DNA from 4 places in the Paenibacillus sp. FSL M8-0228 genome. Region 1 is predicted to be linked to each of the others. Evidence: riboswitches for the same ligand, from Rfam matches in the RefSeq annotation. Region 1 holds a riboswitch; each other region holds the start of a gene.
What was found. Region 1 has a riboswitch for cyclic di-AMP ahead of MKY98_RS00140 (3D domain-containing protein). Riboswitches for the same ligand answer to the same signal wherever they lie in the genome.
Positions count from the first base shown of each region.

Region 2: it holds a riboswitch for cyclic di-AMP, as region 1 does, so the genes downstream of both, MKY98_RS06805 (hypothetical protein) here and MKY98_RS00140 (3D domain-containing protein) in region 1, are expected to answer to the same signal.
Region 3: it holds a riboswitch for cyclic di-AMP, as region 1 does, so the genes downstream of both, MKY98_RS00540 (C40 family peptidase) here and MKY98_RS00140 (3D domain-containing protein) in region 1, are expected to answer to the same signal.
Region 4: it holds a riboswitch for cyclic di-AMP, as region 1 does, so the genes downstream of both, MKY98_RS13835 (3D domain-containing protein) here and MKY98_RS00140 (3D domain-containing protein) in region 1, are expected to answer to the same signal.

Region 1 covers NZ_JBBOXA010000001.1:24,840-32,747, forward strand. The annotation lists gene yabA (DNA replication initiation control protein YabA) at 1-289, shown strand, start outside; gene MKY98_RS00115 (tRNA1(Val) (adenine(37)-N6)-methyltransferase) at 381-1,136, shown strand; gene rsmI (16S rRNA (cytidine(1402)-2'-O)-methyltransferase) at 1,133-2,014, shown strand; gene MKY98_RS00125 (AbrB/MazE/SpoVT family DNA-binding domain-containing protein) at 2,139-2,393, opposite strand; gene MKY98_RS00130 (HD domain-containing protein) at 2,725-4,008, shown strand; gene MKY98_RS00135 (TatD family hydrolase) at 4,051-4,821, shown strand; cyclic di-AMP (ydaO/yuaA leader) riboswitch at 5,023-5,305, shown strand; gene MKY98_RS00140 (3D domain-containing protein) at 5,577-6,725, shown strand; gene rnmV (ribonuclease M5) at 6,872-7,417, shown strand; gene rsmA (16S rRNA (adenine(1518)-N(6)/adenine(1519)-N(6))-dimethyltransferase RsmA) at 7,425-7,908, shown strand, end outside.
Region 2 covers NZ_JBBOXA010000001.1:1,480,846-1,488,753, forward strand. The annotation lists gene MKY98_RS06750 (Cof-type HAD-IIB family hydrolase) at 1-850, opposite strand, end outside; gene MKY98_RS06755 (DeoR/GlpR family DNA-binding transcription regulator) at 920-1,681, opposite strand; tRNA gene MKY98_RS06760 (tRNA-Glu) at 1,927-1,998, shown strand; tRNA gene MKY98_RS06765 (tRNA-Lys) at 2,085-2,160, shown strand; tRNA gene MKY98_RS06770 (tRNA-Leu) at 2,176-2,258, shown strand; gene MKY98_RS06775 (MarR family winged helix-turn-helix transcriptional regulator) at 2,422-2,877, shown strand; gene MKY98_RS06780 (helix-turn-helix domain-containing protein) at 3,063-3,437, shown strand; gene MKY98_RS06785 (helix-turn-helix domain-containing protein) at 3,531-3,914, shown strand; gene MKY98_RS06790 (hypothetical protein) at 4,040-4,261, opposite strand; tRNA gene MKY98_RS06795 (tRNA-Leu) at 4,604-4,686, shown strand; gene MKY98_RS06800 (glutathione peroxidase) at 4,831-5,316, opposite strand; cyclic di-AMP (ydaO/yuaA leader) riboswitch at 5,783-5,955, shown strand; gene MKY98_RS06805 (hypothetical protein) at 6,071-6,466, shown strand; gene MKY98_RS27040 (potassium-transporting ATPase subunit F) at 6,650-6,727, shown strand; gene kdpA (potassium-transporting ATPase subunit KdpA) at 6,877-7,908, shown strand, end outside.
Region 3 covers NZ_JBBOXA010000001.1:130,436-138,343, forward strand. The annotation lists gene MKY98_RS00505 (PAS domain S-box protein) at 1-668, shown strand, start outside; gene rluF (23S rRNA pseudouridine(2604) synthase RluF) at 720-1,421, shown strand; gene MKY98_RS00515 (flagellar motor protein MotB) at 1,556-2,383, opposite strand; gene motA (flagellar motor stator protein MotA) at 2,376-3,170, opposite strand; gene MKY98_RS00525 (hypothetical protein) at 3,358-3,651, shown strand; gene MKY98_RS00530 (4a-hydroxytetrahydrobiopterin dehydratase) at 3,769-4,068, shown strand; gene MKY98_RS00535 (GNAT family N-acetyltransferase) at 4,147-4,653, opposite strand; gene MKY98_RS00540 (C40 family peptidase) at 4,956-5,456, opposite strand; cyclic di-AMP (ydaO/yuaA leader) riboswitch at 5,462-5,599, opposite strand; gene MKY98_RS00545 (hypothetical protein) at 5,876-6,703, opposite strand; gene MKY98_RS00550 (M1 family metallopeptidase) at 6,715-7,908, opposite strand, start outside.
Region 4 covers NZ_JBBOXA010000001.1:3,138,386-3,146,293, reverse strand. The annotation lists gene MKY98_RS13855 (hypothetical protein) at 1-667, opposite strand, end outside; gene MKY98_RS13850 (M20 family metallopeptidase) at 710-1,888, opposite strand; gene MKY98_RS13845 (ABC transporter substrate-binding protein/permease) at 2,037-3,500, shown strand; gene MKY98_RS13840 (amino acid ABC transporter ATP-binding protein) at 3,487-4,209, shown strand; cyclic di-AMP (ydaO/yuaA leader) riboswitch at 4,440-4,608, shown strand; gene MKY98_RS13835 (3D domain-containing protein) at 4,615-5,283, shown strand; gene MKY98_RS13830 (polysaccharide deacetylase family protein) at 5,477-6,283, opposite strand; gene MKY98_RS13825 (NADH:flavin oxidoreductase/NADH oxidase) at 6,589-7,611, shown strand; gene MKY98_RS13820 (PspA/IM30 family protein) at 7,700-7,908, shown strand, end outside.

The DNA.
Region 1 (7,908 bases):
GGCAGTTAAAGAGCTGCTGGAGGAAAATCAACGACTAATGATTGAAAACGAACAGGTGCGCAAGATGCTCAAACGTGAAACCTCTGGAGAAGAAAAGACGGCAAACAAGCCGAAGCTTCCTCCTCCGATCGTCATTAAGGATGAAGGGCAAACGGGTGAGGTCGTGGGCGAAGGCTACGACAATCTAGCAAGGCTGTATCATGAAGGATTTCATATATGCAACGTGTATTACGGACATTTGCGAACGGAAGGCGATTGCCTCTTCTGTCTGTCATTTTTGAATAAATAAAAACAAGCCGTAGGAGCAAGATGCCTACGGCTTTTTTTGTAGGGAAGTATGAGTGAAAAGCGACTTTGGTTATAAAAGATGGGAGAGCACTATGGAGGAAAAAGAAAAGAAGTCTGAACGAATTGATGATCTGCTTTCACATAATTTGCGCATTATCCAGAGTGATGAAGTATTCAGCTTCTCGATGGATGCGGTCTTGCTGGCACGTTTTGCTGGTATTCCGCAGCGTGGAAAGATTCTGGATCTGTGTACAGGCAATGGGGTTGTCCCCCTGCTGCTAACGACACGAACAAAAGCGTCTATTGAAGGAATTGAGATTCAACCACGCTTGGCAGATATGGCTAGACGCAGTGTCAGCTTGAATGGATTAGAAGCAGCAATTCAGATTCGGGAAGGGGACCTGCGTGAGCTGGTTCACATCACGGGACATGGTGTTTATGATGCGATTACCGTGAATCCCCCCTATATGCCGCTAAATGGTAGCGATATCAAGCTGAATCCTCACCAGGCAATTGCCCGTCATGAAGTGAACTGCACACTGGAAGAAGTCATTCAGGCATCCACCCGGCTTGTCCGTAATGGGGGAAAAGTATCCATGGTTCATCGCCCGCAGCGGCTGGGCGAGATTATAACCTTGATGCGTAAACATAGTTTGGAACCCAAAAGAATACGTTTTGTTCACCCACGAGTTCATATGGAAGCCAATATGGTACTGGTTGAAGCATTACGTGATGGTAAACCGGAGGTTCGTTTGTTGCCTCCGCTCATTGTATATCAGGAAAATGGGAATTATACTCAGGAGATAAGAGATATCTATGGAGAAGTAAGCAAGGGGGATTCTGTGTGAAAGCAGCTGTACAAAAAAGCTTTAGTAACAGCGAAGAAGAGCGGGGAAAGTTGTATCTTGTTGCAACACCCATTGGGAATCTGGAAGATATGACCTTTAGGGCAATTAACACCTTAAAGTCGTGTAGTATTATCGCTGCCGAAGATACGCGGCAGACACGTAAACTGCTCACTCATTTCGAAATCACACCGGATATGCTCTTTAGTTATCATGAACATAATAAGGTTGCCAGTGGGCCTGAACTGATACGTTACATAATAGAAGGGAAAAATTTGGCGCTGGTTAGCGATGCAGGTCTACCGGCCATTTCTGACCCTGGTTCGGATCTGGTCAAGCTGGCACTGGAAGCGGGAATTAGCGTCATCCCCATCCCAGGAGCGAATGCGGCACTATCTGCTTTAATTGCCTCAGGACTGGATACAGAAAGGTTCACCTTCGCTGGTTTTCCACCACGGGAGAAAAAGGACCTGGAGAAGCTGTTGCTATCGTTTCAGGTATCTCACGGCACAATTATTTTTTATGAATCGCCTCATCGTATTGTGAAGACATTGATGGTGTTGAAGGAAACATTAGGTTCACGCAAAGTGGTGCTTGCGCGTGAGCTGACCAAGCTGCATGAGGAATGGGTACGAGGAACCGTGGAGCAATGCCTTGCTAAACTAGAGGAAAATCCACCGATTGGTGAATATTGTCTAGTGGTTGAAGGAAAAGACGAAGAGGAAGAAGAACAGGAACGTCAGGCATGGTGGCAGTCCTTATCTTTGGAGTCCCACGTCGCACATTACGAGCAAGAGGGGCTTACACGCAAGGACGCAATGAAGCGTACAGCCACAGATCGTGCAATCTCCAAGAGAGATGTATACAACGCACTCTTATGAATATCTGCCTAAACAAAAAAGGGCCTTCCAACGGTTGGGTTCAAACCGTGGAAGGCAACAAGGAGTGTATATGAAAAAGGTTAGAATTAACAATATCTGATAAGTCTATTATATACTAAAAATCTCAGTTTGTCACAGGTGTTGGGATTTCAGAAATGCAATCTTGGCAAACAATTTTCCCTTTGAAGTAAATTACGTTCTCAGCATTACCGCAGAAGATACAAGCAGGCTCGTATTTTTTAAGCATGATGCGTTCGCCATCAACATAAATTTCCAACGCGTCTTTTTCCCCGATTCCCAGGGTACGGCGCAATTCGATTGGAATAACAACACGTCCGAGCTCGTCGACTTTTCTTACAATACCAGTGGATTTCATCATAATAAATCAGGCTCCTCTCGCCGTTTAAAATAATATAAGTGTCATGATTCGACAAAATTTTCTCTTTTCTGATATTTACTATACCAACGATTCCCAAAACAGTCAACCTAAAAAATGTAGTAACAGTCTGATTATGCAAAAGTATTTAGATTAAAGAGCTTTACTCATGTGCATTGCCTTATCTTATTGATGATTTATTCAATTTGTCGATTTGGAAATGTCGAAAAACTATAATTCGACATATTACGACAAAGAATGTCGAATGAGGGAAATGCTTTAGGATTTTATTGTATTTTAATCCATTATTCCGAATATTAAAGGAGCTGATATCTTGCACCAGCCACTCAGTGAAGAAAAAGTATTTAAAGACCCGGTACATAATTACATCCATGTTCAGGATACTGTGATATGGCGGTTGATCAACACGCCGGAGTTCCAACGTTTACGCCGCATACGGCAGTTAGGCACATCGTATCTTACGTTTCATGGAGCGGAGCATAGCCGTTTTTCACATTCATTGGGCGTATATGAGATTACGAGAAGTATTATTTCTCAATTTGAACGTGGAGATTTCCCAGATTGGCCGAAAGAGGAAAGGTTGGTTGCTCTGTGTGCAGCTCTATTGCATGATGTGGGGCATGGCCCATTTTCACATTCAATTGAGGAAGCCTTTCATATGAACCATGAGGATTGGACATGCCGCATTGTACTGGGAGACACGAAGATCAACGCCGTGCTACGGCAAGTCGACGAGAAGCTTCCACAAAAGGTGGCTGCGGTTATAGCCAAAACGTATGATAAGCCGATTGTTGTTAACTTGGTGACCAGTCCGCTAGATGCCGATCGTATGGATTATTTGTTGCGGGATGCTCATTCGACAGGTGTCAACTACGGCACGATTGATTTGGATCGTATTTTACGACTGTTGCGTCCTCATAATGGGAGAATTGTTGTGAAGGAATCAGGCATGCATGCAGTAGAAGATTATTTAATGTCACGCTATCAGATGTATTGGCAAATTTATTTTCATCCTGTAACACGCAGCTCGGAGATCCTTTTACGTAAAATTTTCAAGCGAGCAAAGGAATTGTTTAAAAATGGATATGAGTTTGGTTTTCTGCTGGACCCGCTGCCGGATCTGTTGAAAGGAGAGCTTACAGTAGAGCAATATCTGATGCTCGATGAGTCATTAATTCAGACCGTATTTAGCCAGTGGAAACGAGAAAAGGACGAAATTTTAAGTGATTTGAGCAGCCGCTTTATGGACCGTAGATTGTATAAATATGTAGAGATTGAAAATATGGATACAGATACCATTGACAGTATTCGGAAAGCCTTGGAAGAGGCTGGTTTGCACCCTGAATATGATTTTGAAATTGATTTTCCGACGGATCTTCCTTATGATGTGTTTCGGCAGGGTGGCTCGACGGACAACCAGATTTTACTGCTTGGACGTCAGGGCGAGGTGAGTGAAATATCCGAAGTTTCGGAAATTGTGCGCTCCATAAGTGGTATTCACCGAGGGAAATATCATATGTATTTTCCCCAGAATAAATTGAACGCGGTAAAAGACAGGCTTCCTGCCGAAATAAGGAATTATTTTGTCAAAGAATAGACAACTATATAGAAATGTAAGTAAAAAAAGGAGATGTAAACCTTGGATTTATTCGACACTCATACTCACTTGGATGCGCCACAATTTGACGAAGATCGTGAAGAAGTTATAGCACGTGCTGTCGAATCAGGAGTAACGCGGATGATCAATATCGGATTTAATCGTGAGACCATTCCATCCACCATGAAATTGGCCGAGACGTATGATTTTATTTATGCGGCAGTTGGATGGCACCCACAGGATGCGATTACAATGCAGGAGGGCGATCTAGAATGGATTGCATCGTTATGCAGTCATAAGAAGGTCGTAGCCATCGGAGAGATCGGTCTGGATTATTATTGGGATACATCACCGAAGGATGTTCAGCATCGGGTGTTTCGAAATCAAATTGGTCTGGCTCGTGAGCTCAAAATGCCCATTGTTATTCATAACCGGGATGCCCATGAAGATATTGTTAAGATTTTGCGTGAGGAAAAAGCGAGTGAGATTGGCGGAGTCATGCACTCCTTTTCTGGGAGCTGGGAGACAGCCCAAATGGTGCTGGATATGGGATTTCACCTTTCCTTCGGTGGTCCTATTACGTTTAAAAATGCCAAGCAGCCAAAAGAGGTGCTGGCACAGGTGCCACTGGACCGTCTGCTCATTGAAACGGACGCGCCCTACCTAACGCCGCATCCGTTTCGCGGGAAGCGAAATGAGTCTGCGCATGTGAGACTGGTAGCAGAGGCTGCAGCCCAAATCAAGGGGATTACAGTGGAGGAATTAGTGTTAATAACGACCCAAAATGCCTTGGAACGATTTGACATTCAATAAAAAAGCGAAGAAATCGATCAAAATAAAGAGATAGACGAAGCTAATCATGAATTTGTTGCAGGAAACTCGAGAATATTACAATATTTTAACCGAATATTTTGAAAAATGTACTTGAAACCTGCTTTACAACATGCATGGAAACAGGATATCATCTTTTCAGTGAATTGTTGTTTGAATGTAAACATCAACAAGTCATTTCATGAACCAGTCTCGCTGAGTCCCTTTTACAGGGAACGGGGGAACCGATATGGCTTACAGTACGTCCGGCTTATGTGCAAGAAGGGAACGTCTCTTCCGCCAGCCGGCTCGACCTAAATTCTTTTCCCAGATGGGATTGAACAGGTAGAGGAGCCGTATTTCGATTTCTTTCTGGGTCTTCGGGGTGAATGTGAAGGCGACCGCCATGAGCGGTTGACCCAAGCTAGGGCGACTCTCTACGTCCGAACCCGACAGCTAACCCCGTAAGCGTAACAAGAGAGAAGCCATCTCGTGCATGAGTTTTCCCGCATATTCACACATGCCGGAAGCCACGAAAGAGCTCTCTAGTCTCTTTCTTTGGCTTTTTTTGTTGTGAATAAAAGAAAATCTGTCATCATACTGTGGTTAAACAGGGGAGGACAGCATGCCGCGAAGACGGGTACATGGTGCAGGACAGTCGCAGTTTGGGCTTGTCTTGTAGAAAATCTGTTATAGTCACGTCAAATCTCAACTATGTCTTACTCCAGACGGCGGGCTATGTAAGGAGGACGGAGGAAATGGGCATTTTCCAAAAAGAGGAGACCCATGAGTCACGCTCATCCAGCATGTCTTACGTATTGCGTTGGAAGCAAGAGAATGTGCGCCAGGCTGCTTTGGTTGCTATTTTTCTAATCGCGCTAACGATTATGATTTCATTTCTGATGTACACGCAATCTAAAAAACAAGTCTTTTTTGTCATTGATGGCAAGGCATCTGCGGTAGAAACCCGGGAATCCAAGCTTCAAGATTTGCTGAGCGAGCATTCCATTTCACTTCAGCCGCATGATACAATTTCTATGCCGCTAAATGGAGCAGTACAGGATGGGGACCGCGTAGTCATTAAACGTGCCAATCAAGTTAAAGTATCTTCAGGCAATGAGACGAAAAAGCTGTACACAACAGAAAATACAGTAGAAGGTGCCATTCGTACCTCGGGCTATAAATTATCGTCAACGGATAAAGTTTATCCTGCGCTAGATGCCTCTGTTTCGTCTAACATGGACATAAAAATCGTCCGTGTGAAGAAACAGCAGGTCGAACAGAAAAAACAGGTACCTTATCAGGTCATCAAAACGGCCGATCCGAGTCTTTATAAAGGCGATAATCGGGTCATTCAAAGCGGCAAATCGGGTGTGGTAGTCCAGCACGTTCAAAAGGTATATCATGATGGAAAGTTGGTATCCAAACAGCTGGTTAACAAGGAAGTTGCACAGAACCGTGTGGATAAGGTTATTGCGGTAGGAACGAAGAAAAAGCCGGTCGTTCTTGCTGCTTCCGTCGGTCCCAATGATGCGGTTAAGACAACAACGGTTAGTTCGGGCAGTGCTGTCCGTAAAGCAGGCGTCAATTTTAAATATAGCAAAGTCTTACAAAATGTCTCCATGACGGCGTATTCCTCACAGGAGCCAGGTATCGGTACACGTACTGCATCCGGCTCGCGCGTGACGGAAGGCCGCACCATCGCTGTCGATCCGAGTATAATTCCAATCGGCTGGTGGGTGTATATCGAAGGGGTGGGCTTCCGCCGTGCGGAGGATACCGGTGGCGCGATTAAAGGCCATAAAATCGATGTGTATTATGAGAGTTTGAGCCGAGCCAACCAATTTGGTCGTAAGCACGGTAAAACCGTATATGTTATCGGACCGGTAAAGCCTGAAATCAACTAAAACAGGTTGTGTATGTTGAGGGCAATGCGATAGTATTAACAACATAGTTATGCCATGATAAGAAGAGGATATCCTCTTCTTATTTTGTTTTCAAAAACAGGGAAAGATAAATATAGCTTGCTGTGTAGCAGTGGAGGGAAATGCAAATGATCAAGGAAGTGATCGTGGTAGAGGGCCGGGATGATACGGTGGCCATTCGCCGCGCTGTTGAAGCGGATACGATAGAAACTGGCGGCTCAGCCATTAATAAAATGACGCTGCGTAAAATTGCATTGGCGCAGGAGCGGCGGGGGGTCATCATTCTAACCGATCCCGATCATGCAGGGGAGCGCATCCGTAAGATTATCGCTTCCAAGGTACCCGGCTGCAAGCAGGCCTTTATACCCGAGGCAGAAGCGACGCGCAAAGGAGATATTGGTGTAGAGAATGCCTCACCGGAAGCGATCAGACACGCTCTCGCACGGGTTCATACGACAGTAGAAGGCGCCGATCCGCTGATTGAGTGGGCGGACCTGATTGATGCTGGACTTATCACCCACCCCAATGCTGCTGCACGCCGTATGGCCTTAGGGAATGTGCTGGGTATTGGTTATTGTAACGGAAAGCAGCTACATAAACGGCTCTCTGTATTTCAGATCAGCCGCGAGGAATTTGCCGGAGCGCTGGCACAAATTGAAAGTGAAGGATTGTGATATTCGTATGACAGGGATTCAAGATATAGCAACACCGCGGCGTACGAAGGAAATTATTCAACGGCACGGTTTTTCGTTCAAAAAGAGTTTGGGACAAAATTTCCTGATTGATCAAAATATTCTCAATAAGATTGTGAATGCTGCCGGATTGGATGAGACGAAGGGCGCACTTGAGATTGGTCCTGGGATTGGCGCTTTGACCGAGAAGCTGGCGCAATCGGCCAAGGTAGTTACCGCTGTCGAGATTGACCAGCGGCTACTGCCAATTCTCGAAGAAGTGTTGGCCCCTTATGAGCATGTGAAGGTACGTCATGGAGACGTGCTGAAGCTGGATTTGCGAGAGGTGTTTGCAGCTGATTTTGCAGACGTGAGTAAAGTAAGTGTCGTGGCTAATCTGCCGTATTACGTTACTACACCGATTCTGATGAGGCTACTGGAGGACAAGCTCCCTTTGGAGAATATCGTCGTTATGATCCAAAAAGAAGTGGCTG
Region 2 (7,908 bases), 1.5 Mb from region 1:
TCTTAAGTATGTTCAACAGAGCATGAGCGACGCCATCTTCCGTATTAGTCAGAGTCACTTCGGAGCAGACGGCCTTAATGTCGTCTTTTGCATTGCCCATGGCAATGCCTCTTCCTGCCATTGTCAGCATGGAGATATCGTTGTAACTGTCCCCAATCGCTACAGCTTCCTGCATGGGAATGCTCAGATGATTCGCCAGATAACGCAATGCATTACCTTTAGACGCGTCCTTATGCTCGACTTCAAAGTTACGGTCTGAAGAGATGACCATGTTCAGGCCCTGAAAACTTTGGTAACGCTCACGGCCCCGATCCAATTTGGCTTGATCAAAGGAGAAACAGAGCACGTTATAAATCTCTACATCCAGTGGAATGTCCTCATATGAAGCGATGCGGGTATGTCCGGTCTGTTCATATTGTTTTTCGGCTGCGTGTAATAATGTATCCAGCGAAATATCCGGGTTGGCGCTCAGCAATCGATCCATTTCAACAGCAAGTAGCTGATGTCCGTTTTGTGGAGAATAAATAGCGCGGTCTGTCATGACCTCATAGTAAAAGTCGTTATCGTGCAGCCAGCTCAGCACTTCAAACGTTTCACTGCGGCCCATAGGAGTAGAGGTTAACTGACGACGATGCACATCGTGTACGGTTGCCCCGTTTGCTCCAATGACGGGAGTTATAAGTTCTGCTTCCTCTAGCTTTGTCCAGGCGTCATAAGCGGCTCTACCAGTGGCAATTGTCACCTGAACGCCTTGCTTTTGTGCTTGGCGTATAGCCTCCGCGTTCACTTTGCTTATTTTTCCTTCCTCGTTCAGCAGTGTTCCATCCATATCAATCGCAAACAGTTTCATTTCTCTCCAACTCCTGTCTTTCGATATCTCTGTGATAAATCTTGAGTTCTAGCTAAGCAGTCTCATATTTTATGAGGGGACAACAACTTCAATATCATGATGTTGCAAAATTTCCAGCATTGCTGGTTCTGGCAAGCGATCGGTGATCACGATATTAACTTCAGATAAATCAGCAAAACGATACGGGAAATTAATTCCGAATTTCGAATGGTCCGCAAGGATGATCACCTGATCCGCCTGTTTCATCATCTGATGCTTCAGCATACCGTCTTCTTCATGAATCAGGCTTAGTCCGTGAGATGATATGCCTCCAATCCCGATAAAAGCTTTGTCTACAAAATAGTGAGACAAAGTGGCGATTACGGACGAGCCATATACATACCGGTGCTCTTTTTGCAGGCGGCCTCCCAACAGATGAATGGAGACACCGTCTTTTCCAGATAGTACGTCGGCCTGATTAATTGAATTGGTGATAACCGAACATTCCTGCACATTCAGTCTTTCTGCACACGCCTGTACGGTGGTAGAGGAATCCAATATAATACGATCCCTATCTCGTACCATGTTGGCAGCCAATTGTCCGATCACTTGTTTCTCCTCAGATACAGTAAGCAGTCTTTCGTTATAATTTCCAATTGGATCGTGATGCAGTTTAGGGAGAAGGGCGCCGCCGCGGGTGCGAATAATTTTTTGATGCTCCTCAAGTTTTACCAGGTCTCGACGGGCCGTATCCCGTGAAACATTAAAAATTTCACAAATATCATCCACCGAAATACGCTTGTGAAGCTGTAAGTAATCAACGATTTTTAACATTCGTTCTTCCTGATACATAGAAAGCTCCTCTGATATATAATGATTTCGGTATCTCGTAAGTGATTATAAGTAAATGTAAGTGATATTGCAATCATTTATCATGATTTTTCAGGGATTAAATGATTCTAGATAAGTTAATGTAAGTGGACATGCATTTTGTAATGATAAAAACTGCTTTTTTTAAAATTTCAAAAATAAGTATTGCCATTTGTTATTCTATTTGATATACTCTTTCTTGTCGCCAAGTTGGCGCATAATAATAAGGCCCGTTGGTCAAGGGGTTAAGACACCTCCCTTTCACGGAGGTAACAGGGGTTCGAATCCCCTACGGGTCATTGTTGTCTTTATAGACTACATGTTGCATGCTTAAGGGAAATTCCTGAGGTCTGGTCTAATGGCGGACAGCTTGGATGAACAGCATGAGCCATTAGCTCAGTTGGTAGAGCACCTGACTTTTAATCAGGGTGTCGAAGGTTCGAGTCCTTCATGGCTCACCATTTATATTTTGTTATGCGGTCGTGGTGGAATGGCAGACACGCTATCTTGAGGGGGTAGTGAGCGTACGCTCGTGGAGGTTCGAGTCCTCTCGACCGCATCAATGGAATGAACGGAAAAGTCTCTCGCGGTAGAGGCTTTTTTTATTTGTGTAATGATGTAATAAAGTAATGATTATGATGAAATAATGATTCCATAGTATAATATAACGCCATAATGTTATAGAATGATAAGTATAAACTTATGAAGTGACGGTGAAAAATATGGACACTCAACTGTTAGGAAATATATCAGAAAATATTTTGGGCTTGTTTCCGATTGTGAAGAAGAAATTTTTCACCTACGGTCCGCTCGATTTCCCATTACACTTGTCGCCTAATAACTTTCAGGTGCTAATGCTCCTGCGTGAAGTACGTTCGTCTACGGTATCTGATTTATCCAAACAGCTCAATGTCTCACGTCCGAACATGACTCCTCTTCTGGACAAACTGGTGGAGCATGGGTTGGCTGACCGCCAGTCGTGTGATTCGGATCGCAGAGTCGTGAATGTGGCGATTACACAGGAAGGCGATGCTTTTTGTGAACAGGTATTTCATACCTTCTCCAATAAAATTCAAGAAAGACTGGTGTATCTGCCAGAAGAAGATTTATTGCATCTGAGTGAAACTTTGAATGAATTGAAGCATATTTTACTTAAAATCGACAACTCTGCTACGTGATTGGCGTAAGTGGACTGGCTTAAAGACCGCCCTTTCTTCGGAAAACAGGCGGTTTTTGTTGCGTGTTGTGGTATAATGGAAACCAACATACATAATTCGGTAATTTTAGCATACGTGATCTTTGAAATGGGAACAGAGAACATGATATCGTTATTTGAGAGCCTGCTAGGGAGGAAGGAACTTCTATGCAATCTATTTACCATCGCATCGAGGAACTCATCAAGGAACGGGGAATGACGAAAAAGGCGTTCTGCCAGCAGTTAGGCATTAGTACAGGGAACTTCGGGGATTGGAAAAGAGGAAAAACGACGCCGGGCACGAATAAACTCATTGAAATCGCTTCTTTTTTTGATGCGAGTCTGGACTGGATTATGCTGGGTCGAGATATACAGGGTGAGGTGCTAAAGGAGTCGCAAGACCCTTATTTTTTTGACGCTTCAGGGCAACTGAATTGCCAGGGGGAACCGCTTAGTGAGGCGGAAAGAAATTTTATACTTGAGTATATTGAATTTACCCGCTTTCGTAAAGAGAAAAACCAGCGCAATTCTACTATAGGGTAATGGTTGCTTAGGATTTAATGGGGATTACTAATGAGTAAGGCTGAAAAATGAAAATTATTTCAGAAAAAGTTACTGTTTCGGAGGGGAAACATTTTGGGAGATCAAACTATTTATCAACGGATTGAAGCTTTGATTAAAGATCGGGGAATGACCAAGAAGGCATTTTGTGAAAAGCTTAAAATCAGTTCAGGGAATCTCGGTGATTGGAGAAGGGGGAAAACAACGCCGGGTACCACTCATTTAATTCAGATTTCGGACTTTTTTAATGTATCGCTCGATTGGTTAATGAAAGGGATTAAGCCGGGAGAAGGCGTACTTCAGGAGCAGAAGGCTGCTTATTTTTTTGGAGTGATGGGGCCACTGAATTGCCAGGCAGAAGATCTTGAGACGGAAGAACAGAATTTTATTTTAGAATATGTTGAATTTGCGAAATATCGTAAGCAAAAAAGTGAGAAGGATAAAACAAAGCCGGAATGATTTTTTTGGCTAAAGATTGTCTGGGTTGAAAACCCGTAAACGAACTGGAGGGGTTCGCTTTACGGGTTTATTTGGTTTCTTGGTGATATGGAATGACCTGTATGTAACTGGAATGCTTGTTGGATTTAGAGTGGCGATGCCTCCTTATAATCGTTATCGTCGATGTTCAGAATTGCAGCAACTTGTTTTCTGTACCTTTGTGCTTTGCGGGTGCCGTGAATCAGATTGGACAAGCGTGAAGGCGGAATATTGTGTGTCTCACAAAATGTTTTCTGATCCAGTCGAAGTTCGACAAGCCGTTGTTTGATGGCCCACCCGAAGGAGGTGACAGGCATTTTGTTGTTCAAAAGAAATCGCCCCTTACGGATTCTTACGGAATAATTGGTGTGTTATAATAATCATCAGTAAACATGTTAGAATTAACCATCTGAAACTATGATACACTTTTATACGTGTTTTTACAATCGTAAATACGTTATTTCGTCAAATTAATTACTTAGTTAAGTGCTAGGTGGTTCTGATAATCCGTAAGGGGGCAACATTAATGCATAGTTCAGCAAGCGGTTATCTTTATGCAGGACGGTATTATTATCGCTCATATATGTAAGTTAAAATAATTATAATATTTTTGTTTACAAATAGTTGATGAGAGAGTATAATAAATCTGTTGCCTCAATACATTATGATTTGCGGTCGTGGTGGAATGGCAGACACGCTATCTTGAGGGGGTAGTGGGCGTACGCCCGTGGAGGTTCGAGTCCTCTCGACCGCATTATATGCAAGACCTAGTTAAAAAAGCATCCTGACACGGTTTACGTGAAAGGGTGCTTTTTTTGTTAAGCATTTTCGTTATATTCTTTAGCCACGGAAGCCACGGTTGCAACAGGTCGTTTATTAACTGTGATAATGAAGAATGTCAGTTTTGCTGCAAAAGCTTCTCTATATCTCCCGCCAGTTTATCTGGAGTGGTTTGCGGTGCATAGCGCTTAAACACGTTACCTTCTCTTGTAATTAAGAATTTAGTAAAATTCCATTTGATCGCTTTGGACCCTAATACCCCCGGAGCTGTTTGGGTCAGGTAGCGAAATAAGGGGTGTGCTTGATCGCCATTGACATCTGTCTTGGCGAACATCGGAAAGGTGACACCATAATTGATCTGGCAAAACTCGGAGATCTCCTCACTGGAACCTGGCTCTTGTTTGGCAAACTGGTTGCTGGGAAATCCCAAAATTTCGAGCCCCTGTTCATGATACTGGTCATATAGCTCTTGTAGCGCTTTGTATTGGGGGGTTAACCCACATTTGCTGGCAGTGTTCACGATAAGCAGAACGTTCCCTTCAAATGTGGATAACGGAATTTGTTTCCCTTGCAGGGTTTGCGCATCATATTCATAAACGGTCATAGCATCTCTCCTCATTCAATATTCAGCAATTAAATTTTAGACAATTTAAAGAAGGGTTGCAAGCCTGGAAAAGCTGTATAAAGCCTTCAGGCGCTGTAAAATCGTATTTTGCTCAAAACAGTAAATCGCACCGCAAATGGAGCGAATTAAGTTGTTTCTTCTTATAAAAGCGGGTTAAATCGGTGTTTAGCTGGTACATATAGCGTATTTTCTTCTCTTTTTACAAAAAAAGGCCAATAACGCTTTACCCTACGCCAATATTGACATGCTTGTCATTTTCAAAAAGGGATGAAAAACAGAGATTAAAGGAGATGTGAGAAGCATAGTTGCATTGTAAGCGTTATTATTAATCTTCTATGCTCTAAAGCCCGATTTATAACCCTGCAGTTGAGCTTTACAGTCTTCCATGCGCGGGTGTATGATTCAAGACGTAATTTCAAATTAACTTGAATGAAGCAACAACGAAATGTCTATAGCGCTGAATTTTGCAGTTGCAAAAGCGGGGGAACCAATCGAGACTGTACGGCTTCGGAAGCCGTGTGTCTCATGGGGTGAATTTTCCGGTCAAGTGCCAGAAATAGGGCGACTCTCACGTCCGAATCCGACAGCTAACCTCGTAAGCGTACAGGGAGAGGCAACAAACCGCCGTGTGCAGCCATGGTTTATTTTATCATGGATATGTCAGAAGCCGGAGGAAAGCCTTTTTCCTTCGGCTTCTTTTTGTTGTCTTTTTATACCGGGAGAGGAGCTACTGATGGAAGGTCGGTTAATTATTGTCACTGCACCGAATGAAGCGGGCAGAAGTTTTGTGAAATTGCTTATTTTCAAAAAATTGGCGTTTGCAGTTCTCACGAATAGCGCCCAGGAGGAACGACAGCTCAAAAAAATGGGTGTGGAGCACATTGTCCGCATCAATACCATGCAAGCGGGAAAATGGAATTTTCCAAAAAAAGAAATTGGTAGTGTGTATTTGTTCGAGAACAGCTTGAATCTGACTTGCCGTTTCCTGCAAATATGTCGACCACTAACATCGGAATCGATCTATGTTATTACACACGGCTGTAATCCACAAGGAATTTATCGGGGATTGGGAGCGGACCATGTGATCTACACATTGAACGGAGAGGTGGGTTTTCTGCTGAACGGATAAGCACTTATGACATAGTTGTTTTATGATTTTATGATGGAATAAGAATGGCGATCTGAGGATCGATACGGAGGGTATAAACATGATGGATATATACATGCTGCTCGTCATGGCTGTGAGTTATGGAGTGATACTGCTGTTTGTACGCTGGTGTGATGCGCAGACCTCTAAAGGAGGACGAAGAGGATGATCGTTATACTCGGGCTTACGGCTATTGTGTTTATGTATTTAATCTACGCACTCCTGAACCCTGAAAAGTTCTAGTCACTTGTAGGGATAGAGCGGGCGGGAACAACAGATCTGAGCATTAAAGCATCATTGGTAGCAGGTTTTCGCAAACGTGTGCACTTCATAGATGGTCTAATCGGGTCTGTTGTTCCAAACGCAGGAGCATTTTGAAGGAGGAATAGAGGATGGAGCTGCTTCAAATTGGAATTGTGATCGTTATATTGCTGCTCTTGGTAAAGCCAATGGGTACATATATGTATCATGTATTCTCGAATGAACCGAATCGAACGGATCGGATTTTTGGCAGAACAGAAAAGCTGATTTATAAGGTAGTAGGCTTGAAGAAAGTGGAGAGCATGCGTTGGACTACGTATGTTATGAGTTTCATTGCTACGAACGTCGTGCTTGTGGCAATCAGCTACTTGCTGTTGCGTTTACAGGGAATGCTTCCCGGTAATCCGGCTGGAAACAGTAATATGGAAGCATCACTAGCTTTTAATACGGTAATCAGCTTTATGACGAATACGAATCTCCAACATTATAGCGGAGAAAGCGGGCTTACGTATCTGACACAGATGGCGTTCGTCACGATGATGATGTTCACTTCGGCTGCTTCCGGTTTTTCGGTTGCTGCGGCTTTTATGAGAGGATTGACGCGGCGCGGTGAAGGGATGGGCAATTTCTTTCAAGATTTTATTAAAGCTATTATAAGGATTTTCCTGCCACTGGCCTTTGTGCTTACGCTGGTGCTGGTGGGATTGAAGATACCACAGACGCTACAGCCTACGGCGGATCTTACGACGCTGAGCGGAACACAACAGCAAATTTCTATGGGACCCATTGCTTCTCTGGAGTCCATCAAGCATTTGGGGACGAACGGGGGCGGTTATGCGGGAGCTAACTCTGCGCATCCTTTTGAAAATCCAAGTCCTTGGACGAACGTGCTGGAAATTTTGGCAATGTGGGTAATGCCGGCTTCGTTGCCGTATACCTTTGGATTGTTTGCCCGTAATCGTAAGCAGGGCTGGATTATTTTTAGCTCCATGATGGTATTGTTTCTAATTTTTCTATCCATTACGTATGTGTCTGAGAAGACAGGTAATCCGTTAATCCAGACACTGGGTGTGGATGCTTCTCAGGGAAGCATGGAAGGGAAAGAGGTTCGTTTCGGTATTGGACAATCGGCTTTATTCACTGCGGTCACAACAGCGGCAACG
Region 3 (7,908 bases), 110 kb from region 1:
TGCGCAGATCAGAGAAACTGACAACCGTCGGGCAACTGGCGGCAGGCGTAGCGCATGAGATTCGTAATCCGCTAACCACGCTACGTGGCTTTCTCCAACTACAGCAGCAAAATCAAGTGTTGAATATGAAACACAACGATATTATGATGTCTGAGCTGGATCGCATTAATTTGATCGTTAGCGAGTTTTTAATACTGGCGAAGCCACAGGCAGTGCATTTTCAGAAAAAAGATGTTCGTTATATTGTGAGCGACGTGATTTCTTTACTAGATAGTCAGGCGCATCTGCTGGGCATTGTATTCAACCTTCAGGTCACGGACGAGCCTGCCCTGGTATACGCTGAAGAAAATCAGTTAAAGCAAGTATTCATTAATTTACTTAAAAATAGCATGGAGGCTATGAGTAAAGGTGGCATCATCACGATTCATTTGTTCTTGGAGGGAGAAAACGTTAAAATCTTCATACGGGACCAGGGAGCGGGTATTCCCGCAGAAATGCTGTCCAAGTTGGGAGAACCTTTTTTCACAAACAAAGAAACAGGTACAGGACTAGGACTTATGGTCAGCCAGCGTATTATACAGAGTCATAAAGGCACACTGGATATTGAAAGCACAGAGGGAGAGGGAACGACAGCCCTGGTGCAGCTTCCGATTGCCAAGCCGGAGTAACGGGCTGGGGCGCAGGAGGAAGTGTGTTAGTAGAAATGGAGGGTACACAGGTTGCGCATTAACAAGTTTATCAGCGAAACCGGTTTTTGCTCGCGCCGGGAGGCAGACAAGCTGGTAGAGAGCGGTCGCGTGACGATTAACGGCGAAGTGGCTGTGCTGGGTAGTCAAGCGGAAGAAGGCGATGATGTTCGCGTGAACGGCAAGCCACTGCGCGATAAGTCTGATCACGTCTATATTGCATTGAACAAACCGGTGGGCATTACAAGTACAACGGAGAGCCACATTAGAGGCAATGTTGTTGATTTTGTGGGGCACCCGCAGCGGATATTCCCGATTGGACGCCTGGATAAGGATTCGGAAGGTCTCATTTTACTTACCAACGATGGAGACATTGTGAATAAGATTCTACGGGCAGAAGGCAAGCATGAGAAAGAATATATTGTAACAGTGGACCGCCCTGTCGTACCGTCTTTTGTGCAGGGCATGTCTAGCGGGGTGAAAATACTCGGTCAGCGGACGCTACCTTGTGAGGTGACGCGTGTATCTGAGTATGTATTCCGTATTATCCTGACTGAAGGGAAAAATCGTCAGATCCGGCGTATGTGTGCAGCCTTCGGTTATGAAGTTAAAAAACTGCAAAGGCTGCGAATCATGAATATTCGGTTGGGGTCCCTTCAGAAAGGTGCCTGGCGTGATCTGACAGAGGCTGAGAAGCTGGAGCTTGGTCAGATGCTCGATTATACGCTTAGCTAATGCCAGAGGGGCTCGTATAGCCTAGAGCGTATGATCGTCGTATCTGAAAGGGCAAAGTACAGGAAGCACTAAACAAAGAGGCACCAGCTGCATAAAAATGCGGCGGTGCCTTTGTTCATATAACATATGCATAATCAACCTTCACTCGAGCTTGAGGTAGGACTGATGACTTGTGTCCCGTTCTGATATTTGCGGAGAACAGATATTTCAACACGACGGTTTTTAGAGCGTCCTTGACCATCTTGATTGCTTGCCAATGGACGATACTGGCCATAACCGATGGATACAAACTTGGTTGGGTCGAGATCTGGATTGAGCAACAAGATACGCAAGAAATTCAGAGAGCGCTTGGCGCTCAAATCAAAATTGGACGGGAACTGGCTGTTGGAGATCGGTACATTATCCGTGTGACCCGATACGATAACATCATAGCCAGGGAACTGCTGGAGCATACTAGAAATGGACTTGGCCAGCTTTCTTGCTTCCGGCTTTACTTCGGCCTGCCCGGATGAAAACAAGGCATTATCACTAATGGTGATCATTAGTTGCGATTGGTTTAGCTTGGTATTCAGCAACGGGGTCAGGCCGTTATTTTGAATGTATTGATCCATCTGTTTTTTAAGCTTTTTTAAATCTTCTTCTTCCCGTTGGGCCAGCTGTTTTTGCAGTTCAGAGGTAGAAGTAGCTTTCGATTTTACGGGTTGTGACACTTGTTCTTTATTTTTGCCCATATCCATGGATTGTGACGACGGATTCGCGGCTGAGTGATCCAGCACGCCAGTGCCGCCATTAAAAGCTGCACTCAGGGATTGAGCCATAGTTTCAAATTTTTTGGCGTCGAGCGAGCTCATACCGAATAAGACAATGAAAAGAGCCAACAGAAGGGTCATTAAGTCGGAATATGGCAACAGCCAGCTTTCGTCAGCATGCTCTTCATGCGGTTCATGTCTCTTTTTACTCACTGGAATCGCCATCCTTCTGGGTCATCGTAGCCCGTTCGGTCGGAGTCAGGAAGATCGTCAGTTTCTGACTGATGGCGATCGTCGATATCCCCGATTGAATGGAAAGCAGACCTTCGACCATCATTAATTTAAGCTCGACTTCTTTTTTGGATAACCGTTTCAGCTTGTTGGACATCGGATGCCACAGGACATAACCTGTAAAAATACCGAGCAACGTCGCAATGAAGGCTGCTGCAATGGCATGAGAGAGCTTTTCCATGTCACTAAGGTCGGCCAGAGCGGCGATCAGACCTACAACCGCACCGAGTACCCCGAGCGTTGGAGCGTACATACCGGCTTGGGAGAAGATCAGCGCGCCAGAGCGATGTCGATCCTCGGTGGCATTGATATCCTCCATTAGAACGTCCCGTACGAATTCCTGATCATTGCCGTCAATAATCATTCGCATGCCGCCACGCATAAAGGGATCGTCGATTTCCTCTACCTTGGATTCCAAGGCGAGCAGACCTTCACGACGGGTAATGGATGCCCACTCGGTAAACGTACCGATGAGCTCTTTGCGGTCTAACAGTTTTTGTTCGGTGAAAATAACCTTGAACAGCTTCGGAATCCGTTTGATTTCTGCCATCGGGAAGGCCATAAATATACTCGCTGCCGTTCCGACGAAAATAATCATGTAAGCAGCGGGATTATTGACCAGATTGACGACCGGAGCGCCTTTTAAGATCATCCCGACGACCAGTGACAAAATCCCGAGCACAAGTCCAATAATGGTTGAAATTTGCATGATACACCTCATCCATGAGAATAGATTTTGAATCCTTTCATGCCGCCGGGGTCGTCCTTGCCCCAAGCGCGTCATTACAAGACGGATTATAGTATTTATCGACAAAACTCTCTTTTTTGTTAAGTGCGAATTTCCGGTATAATAAGGTGATTATGTATTGAATGGCGGAACCATTGGAGGAAATGGCATGGGAGTAAAGCATGGACGTGAGTATGAACAAATTTTGAACGATTTGACAGAGGCTGTGGGGCGCATCCCAGATAGCTATGAATTTTTTGAGATGGAAGCAGAAGATTGGGACAGGCTGGACCCGGCGGGACGTCAGGAAGTCAATGAAGCTTTGGCAGAAGACTTATTTTATGCACTGGGTACAGAGCCCACAATCACTGTAGGGAGTGGCGTTGTGATCTATGAGCCGGAGCAGCATCGTATCTATGTACTGATTGGGGACGAGGAGCTGACGTCAGTCCCTTTGATTTGAGGTCCGTCTTATGGATTTATCAACGGGGCCGTGGTAATATGTACACCAATATATCGTAGTTTTGGCCGTATTTAAGCGGTCGAAAGGCTTCCGTATAAACGGGGAGGAGTTCGTAACATGCCTTTTACACAAGAAGAGATTGAAGCACATCTGGAGAAACTGGAGGGCTGGGAGCTGGAGGAAGGACGTTGGATCGTTCGGAAATATAATTTTTCCAGTTTTATGAAAGGGATTGCATTCGTGGATGAAGTTGCCGCTATATCTGAAGCATTCAATCATCATCCATTTATTACGATTGATTACAAGACCGTGACTCTGCGTTTGACCTCTTGGGACGATGGCGGTATTATGGCCGTGGATATTAAGGAAGCCCAACAATATAATGAAGCTTTTGAAAAAATGCGTAGCAGTCATTGAGCTTGTAATGATCTGTCGTATGATGATAAAAGCGCCTTCGCTATACAACATCGTGGTTGTATGCCGAAGGCGCTTTTATCATAGAATCTGGGTTGGGTGCTCGGGACGATATACCATACAATAAAATGGTTTCTTGCCGTCGGGGGTCTGGCGTTCATAGGTATCTGTAAGCTCAAATCCAGCCGCCTTGTAGGCCCGGATAGCGCGCCCATTCCAAGTAAGCACCTCTAGATCAATTTCATTCTTCGGGTTGCGTCGTTGGGCTTCCTCTGCAATGGCACGGACAAAATCAGAGCCTTTGCCATGTCCGCATCTTTCAGGATGCATGCCAAGACCTAGCCGGGTCACACCGATCATAGGAAAATATTGAGCAAATCCCATCAGCTTGTTCTCTTCATCCAGTACGGCAACATATTGCTCTTGGCGAAGCGTGGGACTTCCAAATTCGACCTCAAGCGCCTTCATTTGTTCCCAGGGGAGCCAACCGTATATGTTATAAGGTGGATCATAGCGCCACTCACAGATTGCAGCCGCTTGATGCTCGTCCATGGGTACGATCCGATAGTTGGATATTGAGGCCGGCATGTGTTCCATCCTCCTTTTACAGGTGCTTCAATCATTAACAACAGATTGTAGACAAGTTGCAGGGGAATGGCAAGCGTGTTTATTTTATACCCAAGACGGGTATACATTCAATAAGAAGGAATTACTGCTCATATGCTCCCCCAGCGGTGACGGTAAAACCGACGATGTTCGCTAAAATTGAAACCTTTTGAGGTGTCAGTTCGTCAGTAAAGATAATCATTGCTGATGTTGTGGACATAAAAAGCCGCAATTCGATTCCGGCAGAATCAAATTGCGGCTAGAGTTAGCTTGCTGTGCGTTAGTTATTCTACGTTGTCGTCATCAGGAATATCTGAAGCTACAGAATGGTAAGCGTCTGTGCTCATAATTCTTTTTGCACCGACATAGCGGTTAGCGTAATAATTTTCGTTCAGTGAGCTAACTACTACACCACGTGAAGTCGAGGAGTGGGCAAATTTCCCTTCACCTACGAAGATACCTACATGGGAAATGCCTCTTCCTGTGGTGTTGAAGAACACCAGGTCCCCAGGCCTCATTTCATCGCGGGATACAGAAGATCCCATTTTGAATTGTGATCCAGATTGATGCGGAAGTTTAATTCCCAGTTTGTTGAATACATACATTGTGAAGCCGGAGCAATCGAATCCCTCGAGTGTAGTGCCTCCGCTTCTGTAGTTCGTTCCTTTGGCATCTTGGATGACCTGGTCCATCTTGGAGTCTGCAAATGCACTGCCGCCACCGAATGTAAAAGATGTAAAGGCAATGGCAAGACTCATAGCTGCGATCGTTAGCTTCTTCTTCAAAAAAAATATACCCCTTCCAATGCCTGCGAGGTTAGCTTAAGGATTCGGTAGAAGGTTCCCCTATGACCACTCTGTTGCGAGATCAATTCACCCAAACTGGTTCCCCCGCTTCCTAGGTGCCAGGAATTAGGCTTTACTTAAGATGTGCACCTTGGAGAGCAGTATTCACAATAACGATATTTTTGAGATAAAGGTTACAATAAAGATTACAAAGTTGTTACTATCAGTTCACTGCGATTATTGTAACAAAGTCGGCTGGCTTTGGCAAATGTTTCATTGCAAAAAGTTACAAAAAAAATCTGCTCCTAATGTCCCAGGAACAGATCTTGTTAACAGTATTCAGTTATGTGCCGTTTGCGCGGTTATGCATAAAGTTTTTTCGACAGACGGAAATGAAGTGATTAACATAAAGGAAGGGCTTAGCTTCTACTGGAGATATCGGTATGCCATAGTCTGTACTGCGAACTGATATGCCACAGCCTGACCAGACTAGTAACAAAATGATACGATTGTTGGAGAATGAGCGCGAGCATGCCAGTCCAAATCATCGCCACGGTGCCAAATAGACCGAAGACCAGCAGCACACAAGCACCGAGCAAAAGGGATATACCGACAGCTGGGAGAAGCTGGCGAAAGAAGGCGAGCAGGGACGATAGTATGGCGTGACCACCGACAGTGCCTAGTTGCATATACAGGATGCACTGCCGAATGAACCATCCGTATGCCATCCATCCCATGGCATAGGGCAACAAGTGCAGCAGGTAAGAGGGAGATTGAAGCGTACCTGCTACAATAGGGTAGAGTCTCGGTACTACCCAAAAGGCGGGAATCAGCAGCAGTCCCAACTCGATGATGTAATACAACAGCGACGACATGCCATGGCGTTTCATACCTTTGAAAAAGGACAGGCTTTGCGGCTCAGTCGCATCGGTATGCAGGCTTTGATATATTCCGGCTCTAATGAAGGGAGTGATTAGTATGCGTAGTACAGTCGCCCCTAGTAGTATCCACAAATACACATGTACTTCCCGGCTGTCCATCAGAGCAATCTGGCTCTCCATCCAAAACAAGGTCTGTCCCAGCTCGTTTTGACCCTGATCAGGATAACGGAGCAATAGCGGGATAACGGCAGACTGCACCAGTCGATAGAGAAACACCCCCCACAGTAGTCGATACAGAAATAAAATGATAACGATATAGAATCGTATGCGCACCAGCGCCCAGCCCTCTTTTATAACAGTCCGCATCTATAGACACCTCACCATGACAGACTTCCAAGCAGTGTCTCCAACAGCTTGGTTACACTTATACTCCAACGGGTTTGTTGCTTTTCGTCCAATTCGGCTTTTAGGGTATTGTTAATATGCTTGTTCTCCAGTGCAATGGTATATAGGGGATCAAGGGTTACATAGGAAACGGGAGAAGTACTTTTGATCCGAAAAGTTGTGCTTTTGCCCGCACCGTCCCAAGCCTTGAATTTCGTGGTTCCATCCTTGAAGGTAAATTGGACAGGGATCTTGGGATAATCCGCCCCTTTTTTGCTGACCGTCACGACTGCTTCATATCCATTCTCCAGCTTGTGGTTTGTGATGTGATCCACTGAAAAGTCCGCCATCTGGCCGTCATATACATACTGTTCAAAATAGTGGCTCCATGAGCGTCCGGTGACTCTCTCCACGATACGTTGAAAATCCTGTGAGGACGGATGCTTAAATCGGTACGTCTGGACGTAGGTCCGCATAATGCGATCCATTTTTTTCATACCCACCTGACGTTCAATGCCCCGTAGTACCAGCTTGCCTCGAGAGTAGGCATTTTGCGCGTACTCAGCAGCCGAGCCGTACTTCCATGACTCACGGTTTAGCGGCTGTGGGGAGGATACCTGTCCCGATTGTAATGGCAAGTTGGGGGTAAGCCCATATTCTTGCTCCATAAGTCGCTCCTCTGCATAGGAGGTGAAGCCTTCATCCAGCCACGGCTCCTCAAATTCATTATTGGCTACCATTCCATAGAAATATTGATGTCCAATCTCATGAACTAATGTCCGTTCCAGACTATAGCCAGGATTGAGATTACCCGCAGCAGCGGCCGTGATGAGTGTCGGATACTCCATGCCGCCAGCTCCATTGCCTGATTTAGGTGGAACCACGATGGACAGGGTGGAATATGGATAAGGCCCGTACCATTTGCTGTAGTACAAAAGAGCGGCCTTCGCTGCGCTCATATAGCGTCCTTTGAGCTCCTTGTGCGATGGGTCAAGGTAGAGCTTGATTTTGACACCAGGGACTTCAGCAGAAGAAAAGGGTTCTTCTACGGCTACAAAGTTGGGTGAAGCGGACCAGGCAAAATCGTGTACATCATCGGCATAAAATTGATATATTTTTTGTCCGTTCTGTCGGACGGCACCACGGGTGGGAAATCCGGTCGCTGCTACGATATGAGTTTCAGGCAC
Region 4 (7,908 bases), 3.1 Mb from region 1:
AAATGGCTATATTCTCCTGAGTATTCCAACGGTTACCTGCTGGCTGCGCCGAAGTTGTGAGTTTGTAATAGTGTGAAAGCTCGTCGTTCGGTAATGGATGATTAAAAAAAGTCCCCCACAAACTGGCGCTATAGCGGTTCCAGCCAAAGCATTCCACATACAACCAATCAAACCACGCACGCTCCTCCGGCATCGGCTGAGAGCCGCCAGAATGGGGCGCATGGTGAAGCATACGACCAAAAAAAGCTTCCGAGAATTGCTGATATTCGCGGGTAAACATCAACATTTCGTGCCATAATTCATCCACATCACTACTGAACATAGGCACACGATTCATAATCGCGCATAGCATAAAATATCGTTTTAGCTCATGCCAACGCCAATCATATTCTTGCTCCGTAATCTCTGGGTGGGCTTCCATTACACGATTCCTTACGCTATGAGCATAGGAGACGGGAATGGATTGCTCCAATAGCTGCATCAGCTCCGTAATCTCTGGATGACGCTCCTGCGTAAGGGAAGAAGGAGAAGGGGAGCTGAGGAAAAAAGCATTCCGGCGCCGTGTTTTTCTGTTTCCCCGGTTCCTGCGTAATGCACGGAATATAAACCAAAAAATGATGAGGTCTATCACAATAAACAACGTCCAAAAGCTACTCATACTATCCATGATGGCTGGCTACTCCTTTCTGAAATAACACGGAATTAAGATTTAGCGTTCGTTATTCAGCAGAGCGAATTCTTTTTTTATCTGGGCTAGCAGTTCAGGATTCGTGATTACATCGCAAGCAGTCCATGCCAAAGTTCTCGCAGCCAGCAGCATTCCTTCCATGGCTCGGTCCTGCATCGCCAAATCGCGGAATTCTGGTGTATGCAAGGCATGCTTCTCGTCAATAACTTGAATGTAAGGATGGATAGCAGGGCAATGAAGCGATACATTTCCGATATCCATGGAGCCATGATCTTCGCCTTCCGTTATATCTTCTTGCGAAATGCCAGCCTGCACCAAATTTGCGGTAAACGCATCGGAAAGTACACGGTTCGTGACCATTTCATCATAAGAAGTCTCATAATTGGAGGTCTCCAAACGACACCCGGCCTGTAAAGCAGCTCCTTCAGCAATTTGAATAACACGGCGAGTCAGCGGGTTCAGTTCTTGACGTGTAGCGGCCCTTACATAAAATTGGGCTGAGGCGTAATCAGGAATAATATTGGCTGCTTGCCCACCCTGATTAATGATCCCATGGATACGCACTGTACTTTTTACTTGTTGACGGAACGCATTGATGCCATTGAACGTTTGAATCACAGCGTCCAGCGCGTTAATGCCTTCGTGCGGGCTGGCAGCCGCGTGAGCGGATTGACCAAAAAATTCGAATTGTACAGCATCAATCGCCAGCGATTTGCCTGATTTTTCGTAACGATCATAAGGATGCGTCATAAGTGCTATGTCGCAATCATCAAACAAACCGGCAGAGGCCATAGGGACCTTAGCACCACGAGTTTCTTCGGCAGGTGTGCCGTATACCCGTACTTCTCCACCAGTTTCGTCGATGATCGACTTGAGGCCAACGGCAGCACCGGTACTCATCATGCATATCAGATGGTGCCCACAGGCGTGTCCTAAACCTTTCAGAGCATCATATTCTGCCAGAAAAGCAACAATCGGTCCGGATTTTTCAGCTTTGTAAGTTGCAATAAAGGCTGTTTCTATGCCCAAAACGGGTGCCTGGACCTCAAAACCGTGAAAAATGAGTTCTTCTTTTAAACGGGCAGCGGCCAGAAATTCCTCGTTTCCAAGTTCAGGATTTGCCCCAATATATAACGAAATGTCCTTAAAGCGTGGGGCATGCTGCTCAATTGTCTTTTGAATGGTCTGTTTAAAATCCATGCTGAAAACTCCTTTATATAAGCTGTAATGTAGGTACTGCGCTAGGTATGCTGAAATTGTACTATAACATTCATTGCATAATCATGCATATTCATTTATAATGACACAATCTTATTTATTATAAAGAATTTAAGGAGAGAAAAAAAGATTGAAAAAGGCATATCGTTTTACCGCCCTGGTTTTGACGGCGGTTATCTTGCTGTTGACGGGTCTTCCCATGCTCAATGCATACGGAACGGAAGCAAAACCACAGAAAAAACTTGTAGTGGGCATGAGTGCCGACTTTCCGCCGTATGAGTTTTATAGAGTCATTAATGGTAAGAAAACCATTGTTGGGTTCGATGTGGAGATTGCCAAGGAAATCGCCAAGGATCTGAACGCAGAGATGGTCCCAGAGGACATGAGCTTTGATTCCTTGCTGCCTGCTCTGCAAAGTGGTCGTGTAGACTTGGTACTGTCCGGTATGACACCGACGGATGAGCGCAGAAAGAGCATTGATTTTTCGGATGTGTACTATCACTCCAAACAAGTCATTATGGTACGCCCGGAGGATAAGGACAAATATTCAACGATGGCTACTCTGAAAGGAGAGAAGCTCGGTGCACAGAAAGGGAGTATTCAGGAAGAAATTGCACAAAAAGTGCCTAATGCTTCGGTTACCTCATTGGATAAAATATCCGATCTGGTACTCCAGCTTCGGACCAAGCGTATCAACGCAGTTGTAATCGAAGATACCGTGGCTAAAGGATACACACTAGACGGTACCGTGACACTTGCCAAGGCAGTACCTGAAGATGAAGGTGCAGAAACTGCCGTAGGTATCCGTAAAGGAAATACTGAATTGCTTGCCTCTGTAAATAAAACGTTGGCTCGCCTGAAAGCGGAGGGGGCGATTGAGAAGTTTTCTACAGAAGCGAGTGCACTGTCTGCCGACAGACAGGTTTCTTCGAATAGCATTGTAGATATATTTATGAAATACCGTAGTCTTTACGCTACGGGTATTGGCTACACTCTGTTGTTGTCTGCACTCGGAGTATTGTTTGGATTCATTATTGGTCTGATCATATCCTTGCTGCGAATGAGTGGTATACGTATCATTGAGTGGTTAGGTACCACATATGTCGAGATCCTGCGCGGTACACCTATGCTGGTACAGCTCATGATCATTCACTACGGAATTGCTTTGACGCTGGGTATCAATTTTACCCCACTCCAGTCGGGTGTGATCACATTGTCTCTGAATAGCTCGGCATATTTGGCTGAAATTTTCCGTGCGGGTATTCAGGCTGTAGACCGTGGACAGATGGAAGCAGCCCGTTCGCTCGGGATGGGGCGAAGCAAAGCAATGCGTCACGTCATTTTACCGCAAGCATTTAAATCTATACTACCTGCTATTGGTAATGAGTTTATTACAATCATTAAAGAATCATCTATTATTTCGACCATTGGGATGGTGGATATTATGTACCAAGCCCAAGTCATTAAGAATATCACCTATGAAGGATTAAGTCCGTTCGTAATCGCAGCCGCTATTTATTTTGTAATGACATTCAGCTTGTCTAAGCTGCTTGGTTTATGGGAAAGGAAGTTGAGAGCCAGTGATCACCGTTAAACAATTGCGTAAATCGTTCGGCAAGAATGAGATTTTAAAAGGCATTGATATAGATATCGCCAAAGGAGAAGTTGTCGTTATCATCGGTCCCAGCGGTTCGGGGAAGAGTACGTTTTTGCGTTGTATGAATCTGTTAGAACAGCCGACGGATGGGGAGATTTTATTTGAGGGCGAGCCGATTACAGCTCGTGGTCATAATATTAATGTAACCCGGGAAAAAATGGGGATGGTGTTCCAGCATTTTAATCTGTTCCCACACAAAACAGTGTTGCAGAACCTGACGCTTGCACCGACGCAGGTTAGAAAACAGTCAGGTAAGGAAGCGGAAAAAATTGCATTAGAACTCCTGCGTACCGTGGGGCTCGAGGATAAGAAGAATACCTATCCGAACCAGCTATCCGGCGGTCAGAAGCAACGTATTGCGATTGCGCGTGCTTTGGCCATGCAGCCGCACGTAATGCTGTTCGATGAGCCGACTTCTGCATTGGACCCTGAAATGGTTGGAGAGGTTCTGGATGTAATGAAGAAGCTCGCCGAAGGCGGTATGACAATGGTAATTGTAACGCATGAAATGGGCTTTGCCCGCGAGGTAGGCGATCGAATTATCTTTATGGATAACGGTCAAATTGTGGAGCAGGGTGCACCAGACCAGGTATTTGGCACTCCAAGCCATGATCGCACTCGTGATTTTCTTGCCAAAGTATTGTAAGAAAGTACTGATCTAATCATAAAAGAGCTCTCCGTTGACGGAGGGCTTTTCTTTTTTTGTCACCATTTCCCCATACTTTCGTAACAAATATAGATTTCTTGATGACAAAATTGTAACGAGTGTAGTATGATGTTCAGGGTTCCCAACATTTTCATGCGGATAAGGTTACAAAATTGTGATATTATGCAGTAAGCCAAAACTTACCGGGACAGCATGCGGTTAGACAAGCGCTGAAATGCTGGCCCAAACTATGGGAAGTGCGGGGGACGTAACAACGGCAGCCATTCCGATACGTCATAAGACGATGAGGAATATGCCTAGGGGTGAATTGCACGAGCATAGGGCTTCTCCTGAGTCCGAATCCGACAGCTAACTTCGCAGGCATAAAAGAGGAGGTACATATCTTTGAAACATTTAAAACATATTGGTAAAACGATGAAAATTGCGGTGCTTGCCGCAGCTATTGCAGGGTTGGCACAGACAGCTGGAATAGCGGATGCTGCCTCGCTTCACACTGCCAAAGAGGGCGATACCTTCTTTTTGCTTGCTCAGCGTTATGGAGTATCGGTAGACGAGCTAACAAAGGCTAACCCAAACATTGCCTCCAGCAATATATATGCAGGTCTGCAAATTAAGGTGCCTGGCGAAAAAAGTGTAAAGGCAGCTTCGGAATCGAAGCCGCAGCTTCTTACGGAGAAAGCAGCAGCGAATGAGGCGCCAACGATTGAAGCTTGGGGTAAAACATTCAACTATAGCAAAATAGTTGACGTTAAGGCTTCAGCGTATTCTGCCGCAGCCGATGAGAATGGTAAATGGGGCGCAGTGGACTACTACGGCAATCCGCTTAAACTAGGTACAATTGCGGTAGATCCTAACGTCATTCCGATGGGCACGAAAGTACTGGTTACAGGCTACTCCCATCCAGGTTTGCCGGATCATTCTTTTGTAGCTGTCGCTCGCGATCAGGGCAGCGCCATTACAGGAAAGCGGATTGATATCTTTATTCCAGGCAACAAATCATTTGTGAACGACTTTGGATTTCAAAATGTGAAGCTGTACGTTATTGATAAATAGCATTGTACGTATATACAGTTTAATTAAACATAATATATATTATGTAAACATAACGCCTATATCCGTATATATCTAGGTCGGACTCTTATCAGGTCCTATCCGTAAAAAGGCTGTCTTGACGAGCAGAATACTTCTGCTGGTAAGACAGCCTTTTTACGTTGCTTTAGCTTGGACCTCAATTATAAACATACTGTTATTTTCGTTCCGATGTGTGGAGTAGCCGGGGGACTGTCACAAATTTGTAGCCCTTAGCTTTTAGAGAGTGAATTAGACCCGGCAAAGCTTGGATAGTGCCTTGCAAGTTGGAACTTTGACCTCCACCAGCGTGCATTAAAATAATAGAGCCAGGCCCTGTAGCTGGAATCACATTTCGCTGAATTTGTGTTTTACTTAGTCCCTTCCAGTCGAGAGAGTCTACATTCCAGTTGACAATCATGTAGCCATGACGACGTGCCCACTTTATTTGAGGCTCTGTAATTTCACCGTAGGGTGGACGAATCAACTTGGGGCGAAAACCTGCGCTGGCTTGTAAAATACGTTCTGTTTTTGTAATCTGGTTGCGAAAGCGTTCTGGTGTAGCCTTCCTAAAATCCGGATGAGTATAGGAATGATTTCCTATAGCATGGCCTTCACGGATAATACGACGTATAATCCCCGGATGCTTTTCCGCACGGTGACCGACGATGAAAAAGGTGGCTTTGATGCCGTTGGCGTGTAATACGTCCAAAACCTGCGGCGTATACCTAGAATCGGGCACATCATCAAAGGTTAAGGCAATTTGGCGGGTGTGTGGGCCGCACATTTTAAAAATGTCCGCATGTTTTTTACGCAACATTGCTAATGTAGGAGTAGCTCGATCTGTACTCAGATGTACAGAAGAAGCAACAGCTGCTTCCTTGGGATGGGGCGTTCCGATCTTGGGAGGCGCATCCGCGTGAACGGGTAAACTTGAAAATGCTAGTAACAGTGCCAAGCATGGCAACACTCCCCTGTACGGCATATGTATCCCCCCTTTTCGTGCAGTGGTACCTAGTGGTGCTCTCGACTATTATGTACCTGTCCTATTAAAAATATGCTGGTTACCAAGTTAGGCTCATAAACGTCTGGAAAGAAGTTCGCGATGAAATGATTATCAATGAAGATGATGGAGCTAAACGTACATATTCTCTTAAACATGACCGAAAACAAGAGCATTTTCGCAAGTTTTAGCCTTACAACGGATTCGGTATCCCGTGACAGCTGGTGTATAATGGGGTTGCAATTCATAATTATACAGACATGGAATTGAAGGAAGGAAGGATAAAAGTGACCGACTTGTTTACTCCTTATCAATTAAAGGGGCTTTCTTTAAAAAATCGGATTGTTATGCCCCCGATGTGCCAATTTAGTGTGGAGGCCGAGGATGGAAATCCGACGGATTGGCATCATGTCCATTATGTGAGCCGAGCAGTAGGAGGTGCTGGTCTTATTATTGTGGAAATGACAGCGGTTCATCCTGATGGACGTATTACGGATCGTGATTTAGGTATTTGGAGTGACGAACATATTCCTGCATATCGTAAGATTGTAGAGGAAGTTCACAAGTATGGTGCCAAAATTGGCATTCAACTAGGCCACGCTGGACGCAAGGCCGAAGATGCTGAGCAACCTGTGGGTCCTTCTTCGATTCCTTTTAGCGAACGCCTTAAAAAGCCGCACGCCTTAAAGACAGCAGAAGTCAGGGAACTGGTTCAGGCATACAAAGAAGGCGCGCGCCGCGCGGTGGAAGCCGGTTTTGATACGGTTGAGATACATGGCGCTCACGGCTATCTGATCCATCAATTTCATTCGCCTTTAACAAATACGAGAGAAGATGAATATGGCCAGGATCTGTCACTGTTCGGTGTTGAGGTCATACATGCTGTTAAAGAGGTTCTTCCTGCTGATATGCCTGTGCTTATGCGGATATCTGCCAAAGAATACGTCGAAGATGGATATAATGTGGAATACATAACAGGTGTAGGGGAACGATATCGTGATGCAGGTGTGGACATTTTCCATATCTCTTCTGGTGGCGAGGGTCCAATTGGTTCTGGCGGAGGGCCGTCTGCGCGTGCTGGCTATCAGGTGGATTTAGCTCATACCGTCCGTGAAAAGCTGAATGTACCTGTAATTGCTGTTGGATTACTGGATGATTATGAAGACGCCCGTCGGGTTGTTCAGCAAAAAGAAGCTGATCTGGTAGCAATAGGCCGCGCCATGCTGCGTGATCCCTATTGGGCGTTGCATGCATCGCGGGAGCTAAAAGTACAGGCCGACATCCCAGAGCCTTACTTGCGCGGCTTTTAGATAATTTTTGAAACCCTCTTTGCAAAGCTTGCGTAAACATGTGTACAGAGCTTAAAATTTAAGCATTCAACTCTAGGAGGAACTTCACATGTCTATTTTCAAACGATTAAGAGATCTTACGATGTCCAACATTAACGCCATTATTGACAAGGCAGAAGATCCAGTTAAAATGACGGACCAATACATTCGTGATATGCAAGAGGACCTGGAAGATGCAGAGAAAGCGGTAGCCGCTCAAATTGCTATTGAAAAGAGATTCAAACAGCAATACGAAGAACAGGCTGCTTTGGTAAAGAA